DNA from 2 places in the Nonomuraea sp. NPDC049709 genome. Region 1 is predicted to be linked to the other one. Evidence: riboswitches for the same ligand, from Rfam matches in the RefSeq annotation. Region 1 holds a riboswitch; the other holds the start of a gene.
What was found. A riboswitch is a leader RNA that binds a small molecule or an ion and turns the genes downstream of it on or off. The one in region 1 is predicted to bind cyclic di-AMP.
Positions count from the first base shown of each region.

Region 2: another riboswitch for cyclic di-AMP. It lies ahead of AB0J69_RS03100 (CHAP domain-containing protein); the one in region 1 lies ahead of AB0J69_RS37035 (hypothetical protein).

Region 1 is NZ_JBFANM010000044.1:89,348-93,550, forward strand. It holds gene AB0J69_RS37025 (site-2 protease family protein) at 1-835, shown strand, start outside; gene AB0J69_RS37030 (MmcQ/YjbR family DNA-binding protein) at 846-1,199, shown strand; gene AB0J69_RS37035 (hypothetical protein) at 1,228-2,184, opposite strand; cyclic di-AMP (ydaO/yuaA leader) riboswitch at 2,190-2,329, opposite strand; gene galT (galactose-1-phosphate uridylyltransferase) at 2,398-3,477, opposite strand; gene AB0J69_RS37045 (DeoR/GlpR family DNA-binding transcription regulator) at 3,474-4,203, opposite strand, start outside.
Region 2 is NZ_JBFANM010000002.1:204,764-208,966, forward strand. It holds gene AB0J69_RS03095 (ABC transporter ATP-binding protein) at 1-931, shown strand, start outside; gene AB0J69_RS03100 (CHAP domain-containing protein) at 1,157-1,861, opposite strand; cyclic di-AMP (ydaO/yuaA leader) riboswitch at 1,874-2,011, opposite strand; gene AB0J69_RS03105 (Gfo/Idh/MocA family oxidoreductase) at 2,129-3,082, opposite strand; gene AB0J69_RS03110 (aldo/keto reductase) at 3,173-3,994, opposite strand; gene AB0J69_RS03115 (hypothetical protein) at 4,093-4,203, shown strand, end outside.

The DNA.
Region 1 (4,203 bases):
GGCCCCGATCGTCTCGCCCGAGACCAACACGTGCGTGATCCCGATCTCGGAGCAGCGTACGGAGTGCAAGCCCACCGACAAGCCCACCCCCGCCGTCCAGGCGGGCATGAAGCCCGGCGACCACATCGTCGCCTTCAACGGCCAGAAGATCGGCTCCTGGGACGACGCCACCCGCCTGATCCGCTCCCACGGCGCCGGCGCGGTGCGGCTGGGCATCGTCCGCGACGGCAAGCCGATGACGGTCAACGTCACGCTCATCGCCCAGGACCGGCCCAACCTGGAGGACCCGCAGAAGATCGACAGGAACGTCGGCTTCCTCGGCGTGCTGCCCACCGAGGTCATGCAGCAGCAGACCATGGGCCAGGTCATCGGCTACATGGGCGAGCTGACGGCCAGGGTGGCCGGCTCGCTGCTCAACCTGCCGGAGAAGATGGTCGGGGTCTGGCACGCGGCCTTCTCCGGCGAGGAGCGCGACCCCGAGGGCCCCGTGGGCGTGGTCGGCGCGGGCCGCATGGGTGGCGAGATCCTGGCCTCCGACCAGCTGTCCACCGAGAAGAAGATCGCCATCTTCATCAACCTGCTGGCCGGCTTCAACCTCGCGATCGGCATGTTCAACCTCATCCCGCTGCTGCCGCTCGACGGCGGCCACATCGCCGGCGGGCTGTGGGAGGGCATCAAGCGGGCGTTCGCCAGGATCATGCGGCGGCCGGAGCCGGGTTACGTGGACATCGCCAAGGTGCTGCCGCTGACGTACGCGATCGCGATCGTGATGATGATCATGGCGGGCCTGCTCGTCTACGCCGACCTGGTCAACCCGCTCACGCTGACGAACTGAGGCCGCCGCCGTGGACGCCCTGGAGCGGCTGCGGGCCCTGTGCCTGGCGCTGCCCGAGACGACCGAGCGGCTCTCGCACGGGGAGCCGACGTGGTTCGTCAGGGGCAAGAAGACGTTCGTGATGTTCGCTGATCACCATCATGACGATCGGCTGGCGTTCTGGTGCGCGGCCCCTCCCGGGGTGCAGGAGGAGATGGTGGCGGAGGACCCCGAGAGGTTCTTCCGGCCACCGTACGTGGGGCATCGGGGGTGGCTGGGGGTCTACCTGGACGTGCCGGACGTGGACTGGGCGGAGATCGCGGAGATCGTGACGGACGCCTACCGCCGGATCGCCCCCCAGTCCCTCGCCGCCCGCCTGCCCTGACCCCGGGCCCGGCGCGGGTTGCCGCGGGTCAGTTCATCGAGATGTGCACGTGGTCGAAGTGGTTCTCGGTGACGCTGCCCCGGTCGGACATCGAGCTCCAGCCCGATCCGTGGTTGATCCGCTGCTTCCAGATCACGTACTTGACGCCCAGCTTGTCCTGGTTCTTGATCGCCCAGGCCGCGATCCGGTCGCCGAGTGCGTTGTTGACGGCGGTGGGCATCGAGCCGCCCGTGCTCATCATGAAGTCGCAGGCCCGGCCGAGCGGGTGCTCGCCGCTGGAGCCCGAGCGGAAGCAGCCCACCTCGAACGGCAGCGAGAAGTTCTTCTCCACCTGAGCCTTCATCAGCCGCGTACGCGAGGTGATGTTGTCCGATCCCGTGGGCAGTTCGGGCGCCCAGGAGCCGTCGGACTTGCGGCCGGTGCCGAATGGCACGAGGTCCTCGAGCTTGTCCTTGATGTCGTCGATGACGTCCTCGGCCTCGTCGCGCTGCTCGGCCACCGTGGCCGTGTCCGACTTGATCCGGGTCGCCAGCGCCGCGGCCTCCTCGCTGGCCTGCTGCTTGTCGTCGCGGGCCTTGGCGACGCCCTGCACGACGGCCTGTTGTTCGGCGGTGAGCTGTTCGAGCAGGGCCGCGCTGCCGGCGTTCTGGGGCAGCATCAAGGTGGGCACGGAGGGGTCGGCGTTCTGGTAGCGCAGGCGGGCGATCTCGGCGACCCGCTGCTCGGCCGTGGTCAGCGCCTGCTCGGCGGTGGCCAGCTTGGCCTCGGCCGTCTCGGCGGCCTGCTGGGCCTTGGCCAGCTCGACGCGCTTGAGGTTGTACTGCTCGATGAGCTTGTCGACCTTGGTGTTGAGCTGTTTGAGCTGGGCACGGAGTTCGGCTTCCGTGGGTTTGGGGGCGGCCGACGCCGCGGTCGCCGGGAGGACGGCGATGGCGGCGGCGGCGATGAGACCGATGGCAAGAGTCGCGGGGGACGAAGCCGCCACGTAGGTGTTCCTCTCCCTCTGCCGGCCGGGTTAGCTGACGGGTTCGGGCAGGGGAGTTGATCCCTACCGCCGAAGCGGATTCACCCCAGGTGCGATGGGTCCCCGGCTCCCGGGCGACGCGCTCGGGATTAGGCGTGCCACGGCTGTTTCGGCCGGTGCATATGGGGATATTAGTGGTAGATCACGAGTCATGCGACCTTAAGTAGAAATCTATTAGTGATCTACTTGTGATCGAAGCATGCGTGCCGCCTCCTCCGGCAGCACGTCGTTGACGAAGGCGCCCATCGCGGACTCCGAGCCGGCCAGATATTTGAGCTTGTTCGCCGCCCGGCGGATGCTGAACAGCTCCAGGTGCAGATAGCCCAGCTCCCGGTCCTGCCGTACGGGTGCCTGGTGCCAGGCCGACACGTACGGCATCACGACCCCGAACAGCCCGTCCAGCGCCCGCAGGACCGAGGTGTAGAGGGGCGCGAACGCGGCCCGCTCCTCCTCCGTGAGCGCGGCCAGGTCGGGCACCTGCCGGTGCGGATAGAGGTGCACCTCGAACGGCCAGCGCGCGGCGGCGGGCACGAAGGCCGTCCACAGCTCGTTGGCGGCCACCACCCGCGTCCCCGCCTCCCGCTCGGCGGCCAGCACGTCGGCGAACAGGTTGCCCGGCCCCTTGTACCGGGCCGCCGCGCCGAGCTGCAGCCTGGTCCTGGGCGTGACGTACGGGTAGGCGTAGATCTGGCCGTGCGGGTGGGCGAGCGTGATGCCGATCTCCGCGCCCCGGTTCTCGAAGCAGAACACCTGCTCGACGCCCTCGATCGTGGACAGCTCGGCCGTGCGGTCGGCCCACGCCTCCATGACGAGCCCCACCTGGTCGTCGGAGAGCTTGGAGAAGGAGGACGAGTGGTCGGAGGTGAAGCACACCACCTCGCACCGGCCCACGCCCGGACGGACCTCGCTCAGGCCGCCCACCTCCTCATAAGTCCCGAAATTTCCGGAGAAAGAGGGGAAGCGGTTCTCGAACACCACCACGTCGTAGTCGTAGGCGGGGATCTCCGACGACCGCGTGTCCGACGACGGGCACAACGGGCACTCGGCCGTGCCGCCGGTCGGCAGGAACGTCCGCGTCTGCCGGTGCCCGGCGATCGCGATCCACTCCTCGGTCAGCGGGTCGTAACGCAGCTCGGAGGCCACGGGGCGGGGCTCCAGCGGCCGCCGGTCGATCGCACTCCTGTCGGCGTCGTCACGCCGGTCGAAGTAGATGAGCTCTCGGCCGTCGGCCAGATGGGTGATGGTGCGCTTCAAAGCGAGCCCTCCGCGATGATGAGTTCTCCGGCCCGTTCGGCCAGCTCCGTTCGTGCGTCCTCGGGCAGCCCCGCGTCACTGATGACCACGTCGGCCTCGGTCAGCTCGGCGATGGTGCTGATGCCGACCGTGTTCCACTTGGTGTGGTCGGCGGGGACCACCAGCCGGTGCGCGGCCGCGACCAGCTCCCTGTCGGTCTCGGACTCGAGCAGGTTGGGCGTGGTGAACCCGGCCCGCACGCTCATCCCGTGCACGCCGAGGAAGAGCGTGTCCACGTGCAGGCGGCGGATCGCCGCCACGGCGACCGGACCCACCAGCGCGTCGGACGGCGTCCGCACCCCGCCGGTCAGCACGACGGTGCGGTCGGCGCGCGGGTTGCGGTGGAAGACCTCGGCGACCGGGATCGAGTTGGTGATCACGGTCAGCTCGGGCACGCCGATCAGGTGGTGGGCCAGCGCCCACGTGGTGGTCCCCGCCGACAGCGCCACGGCCGTGCCCGGTCGTACGAGCGTGGCCGCGTGCCGCGCGATGGCGTCCTTCTCCTGCTGCTGGCGGGCGGACTTGGCGGTGAAGCCGGGCTCCTCGGTCGAGCCGGGGCCGAGCGCGGTCGCGCCTCCGTGCACCTTCTCCAGCAGCCCGCGCTCGGCCAGCACCTCGAGGTCGCGGCGGATGGTCATGTCGGAGACGCCGAGCTCGCGTACGAGATCGGCCACCCGGACGCCCCCG
Region 2 (4,203 bases), on a different contig from region 1:
TGACGCACGCGACGCGCATGACGCCCGCGACGCCCGTGACCCGTGCGATGCCCGCGAGCGCGTACCCGTCGTTCCCGCTCGCGCGGAGCGGACCGGCCCCGCGCACGGGGCGCCGCCCGAGCGCGTTCGTGAGGCGCTGCCCGAGCGGCTCGCCCGCGGCATCACCCTGCGCCGGGTGTCCTTCGCCTACCCCGGCACCACCCGCCGGGTCTTGCACGACCTCGACCTGCACCTGCCCGCCGGAGCCACCGTGGCCGTGGTCGGCTCGCACGGGTCGGGCAAGACGACCCTGGCCAAGCTCCTGTGCGGCCTGTACCGCCCGGACGGGGGCGAGATCCTGGTGGACGGCGTCCCCCTCGGCGGCCTGGACCCCGAGGTCTGGCGGCATCGCATCAGCGCCGTCTTCCAGGACCTGGCCCGGTTCGAGCTGACCGCCGGCGAGACGGTCGGCGTGGGCGACCTGCCCCGCCTGCACGATCGCCGGGCCGTGGCGGCGGCGCTGGCGCGGGCGGGTGCCGGCGGCCTGGTCGCGGACCTGCCTCAAGGCCTGTCCAGCGAACTGGGTGACACCTTCGAGCACGGCCTGCGGCCGTCCGGCGGGCAGTGGCAGAAGCTGGCCCTGGCTCGCGCCTCGATGCGGGAGGCCCCGCTCCTGCTGGTGCTGGACGAGCCGACCGCCTCCCTCGACGCCCCGGCCGAGAGCGCCGTCTTCGCCCGCTACGCCGAGGCCGCCCGCCGCCACCCCGGGACCGTCACGCTGCTGATCACCCACCGCTTCCCCACGGTGCGGGCGGCGGACCTGATCGTCGTGCTCGACGGCGGCCGGGTCGTCCAGCGCGGCACCCACGAGGACCTGGTCGCCCGTCCCGGCCCGTACGCCGAGCTGCACGCCATCCAGCGCGACGCCTTCACGGCGGCCGGCGGGCTGTGACGCGGGGCGCCGCGGGTCGTCACGGGGTCGTCGCGAGGTCCGCCGTAGCCTGAGCAGGGAGGCTGGTGAGCATACCTCCACGCCGAGGACCGATGGCCGACACGCTCATGACGGACATCGGCCTCGCCGGGGGAAGCCGGGAAACGCGACGAGCGCGCGTCCCGTTCGGGGACGCGCGCTCGTCGCGTTCAGGGAAGGCGGGGGAACCCCCTCAGCCGGAGTCCGTCAGGCGCGGTACTGCGGGTAGCCGTAGCCGACGACCTGGGACTTCGGACGGATGCGCTCCTCGACCCGGCCGTTGCCGGTGTTGCCCTCGATCGTGGAGATGGTGCCGTTCTGGTTGTCCTTCACGACGAACCCGACGTGCTGGATGTCGCTGAGGCTCTTGCCGCCGTCCCAGGAGAAGAAGACCACGGCGCCGGGCTTGGCGACGGTGCCGAAGCGGTGGTTGGCGGCGAACCACTTGGCGTGGGCGACGGTGTAGGCGTCCCAGCCGACCTGCGGGCGGGCGCCGGTCTGCTCGCCGACCCAGGAGACGAACATCGAGCACCAGGCGGCGTTCAGGTACGCGGCGCGGTTGCCGCCGTCACGGGCGACGGTCTCGGCGGCGCGCTTCGAGGCGGCGTACCACTGCTGGTACTTGGTGCCGCCGCCGTAGGAGTTCTCGGAGGTGCCGACCTGGGCCCTGGCCAGGGCGAGGACCTGGTCCGCGGTGACGTTGACCTTGGTCTCCTCCACCCTGTCGCCGGCCTTGTGGGCGGCGATGGCGGTGTCCGGGTGCCTGGCGGCGGTGGCCGCGGCGACGCCGGTGGCGGTGTCGGCATTGGCGGCTACGGCGTTGGCGCCGAGGGCCGAGGCGATGACGGTGGCGCCGAGGACGGCGCGGGCGATGGTGGTCTTCGAGGCAGCGGAAATACGGTGCTTGGCCATCGAGGGGGTTACTCCTTGCTTCCATGCCGCTTACCGGGTTAGCTGACGGGTTCGGGCGTGGAAGCTGCCCTACGGCACCGGAGTGCCGATTCACCCCAAAGGACATGGGTCCCCGGTTCCGCGCGGACGCGGATTCAGCGGTCACAGGACGATCCTGTGATGTGTCGTGCGATGGTCAGACATAGCCGGACAAACCGGACGTATGCCTCAAGTTGCCCCATAAGGTAATACATGAGGCAAGAGGATTACAAATCCATAAAAGCGCGGCTAGGCAAGTTGCCTGCGTGCGTCGGCCAGAAGCCCCATCATGGCAAGGGATTCGTCAAGCGGCATGATCGAGGATTCGGTCCTGCCTTCGGCCGTGGCGGCGCGGACTTCGCGGAGCTCTCCGGCGTATCCGTTGTCCGCCGGATCGAGCACGTGCTCTTCCGGCTCCATGGAGGGCCCGGTGAGCAGGATCCGCTGCGGGGCCCAGAACGGCGCCTGGATGTCCGCCCGCATCTGAGTACCCACAACACTGGCCTGGTTGGGGTAATTCCCCAGCAATGAGGTGGCCACGAGAGCGTGTCTGCCACCGGGGTAGAGCAATACGCCGGCCGCCTCCGCGTCCACCCCGTTCGGGGCCAGGGAGCCGGTGATGCGCAGGTCAGCGGGCATGCCCAGGAGGAGCTGGGCCAGGCCGAACGGGTAGATCCCCAGGTCGAGCAGCGCGCCGCCGCCCAGCTCCGGCGCCCACAGCCGGTGCGCCGGGTCGTACGGCAGGGCGAAGCCGAAACTGGCCTGCACGGAGCGGATCTCGCCGAAGCGCGGGTCGGTCGCGATCCGCCGGATGAGGGGGTTGAACCTCATCCACATGGCCTCCATCAGGAACACGCCCGCCTCGCGCGCCAGGCGCACCATCTTCTCCGCGTCGTCCACGGTCGCCGCCAGCGGCTTCTCGCAGAGCACGGCCTTGCCTGCGGCGATGGCGGCCTCGGCCACCTGCAGGTGCTGCGCGTGCGGCGTCGCGACGTAGATCGCGTCCACCGCCGGGTCGGCGCACAGCTGCTCATAGGAGCCGTACGCCGACTCCGCCCCCAACGTCGTGGCCAGAGCCTGCGCCCTGGCGAGGTTCCTGGATCCGACGGCGGCCACCCGCATCCCGGGCTCCGCCACGATGGCGGCCCCCACGGTACGCGCGATGCCGCCGGTTGCCGCAATTCCCCATGTGAAATCTTGCACGCGGCAGATCGTATACGGATGGTAAAAGGCGACTTATGGCGGCGTCATGTAACGGTAATTCCTTTACGTCACATGAGCCACTCGGGTCACTCATGTCATGTTGAAAGTTTCGGGATCGGGGCCGATGCGCATGCTTCTGTTCATCGCGCCGATGGCCGCCATGTCCTCGGCGTCGAGGATGAAGCCGAACACGTCGATGTTCTCGGCGATCCGCGCGGGCGTCACGGACTTGGGGATGACCACGTTGCCGAGCTGCAGGTGCCACCGGAGCACGATCTGCGCGGGCGTCTTGCCGTACTTCTCCGACAGCACCGCCAGCGCCGGGTCCGCGAGCAGTCCCTTGCCCTGCCCGAGCGGGCTCCACGCCTCGGTGAGGATGCCGTTGGCCTCGTGGAAGGCCCGCATCTCCCGCTGCTGCAGGTAGGGGTGGAGCTCGATCTGGTTGATGGACGGGGTGATGTCGGTCTCGTCCATGAGCCGGGTGAGCGTGTCGACGGTGAAGTTGGACGTGCCGATGGCCCTGGCCCGGCCGTCACGGTAGATCTTCTCCATCGCCTTCCACGCCTGCACGTACTTGTCCTGCTTCGGCACCGGCCAGTGGATGAGGAAAAGATCTACGTGGTCGAGGCCCAGCCGGGTCAGGCACTCGTCGAAGGCCGCCTCCGCGCGGGCGTGGTCGCCGTTCCACAGCTTCGTGGTCACGAATATCTTCTCGCGGGGCAGCCCGCTCGCGAGCACGGCCCGCCCCACGCCCTCCTCGTTGCCGTAGGCCGCGGCGGTGTCGACGTGCCGGTAGCCCGCTTTGAGTGCGGTCGCGACCGCGTGCTCGGCCTCGTCGGCCGGTACCTGCCAGACGCCGTACCCGAGCTGCGGGATCTGCACGCCGTCGCTGTTGAGCATGAGCGAATTCATACCCTCCATTGTTCACGTCGCGTTTCTGAGGGCTTAAGCCGGTGGGGCTAGCTTGAAGCGGTCGTGAACGGGCCATCACCCCGCTGGGAGGGCAAGGAGTGGTCGAACAGGCGTCGGCCTGGGTGGAGTCTCCGCTCCAGATGCTGTGCGCCGTCGAGGCCCACCACGCCGGGCTCCTCGGACCCGCGACGGCCATCGTGCCACGTGCG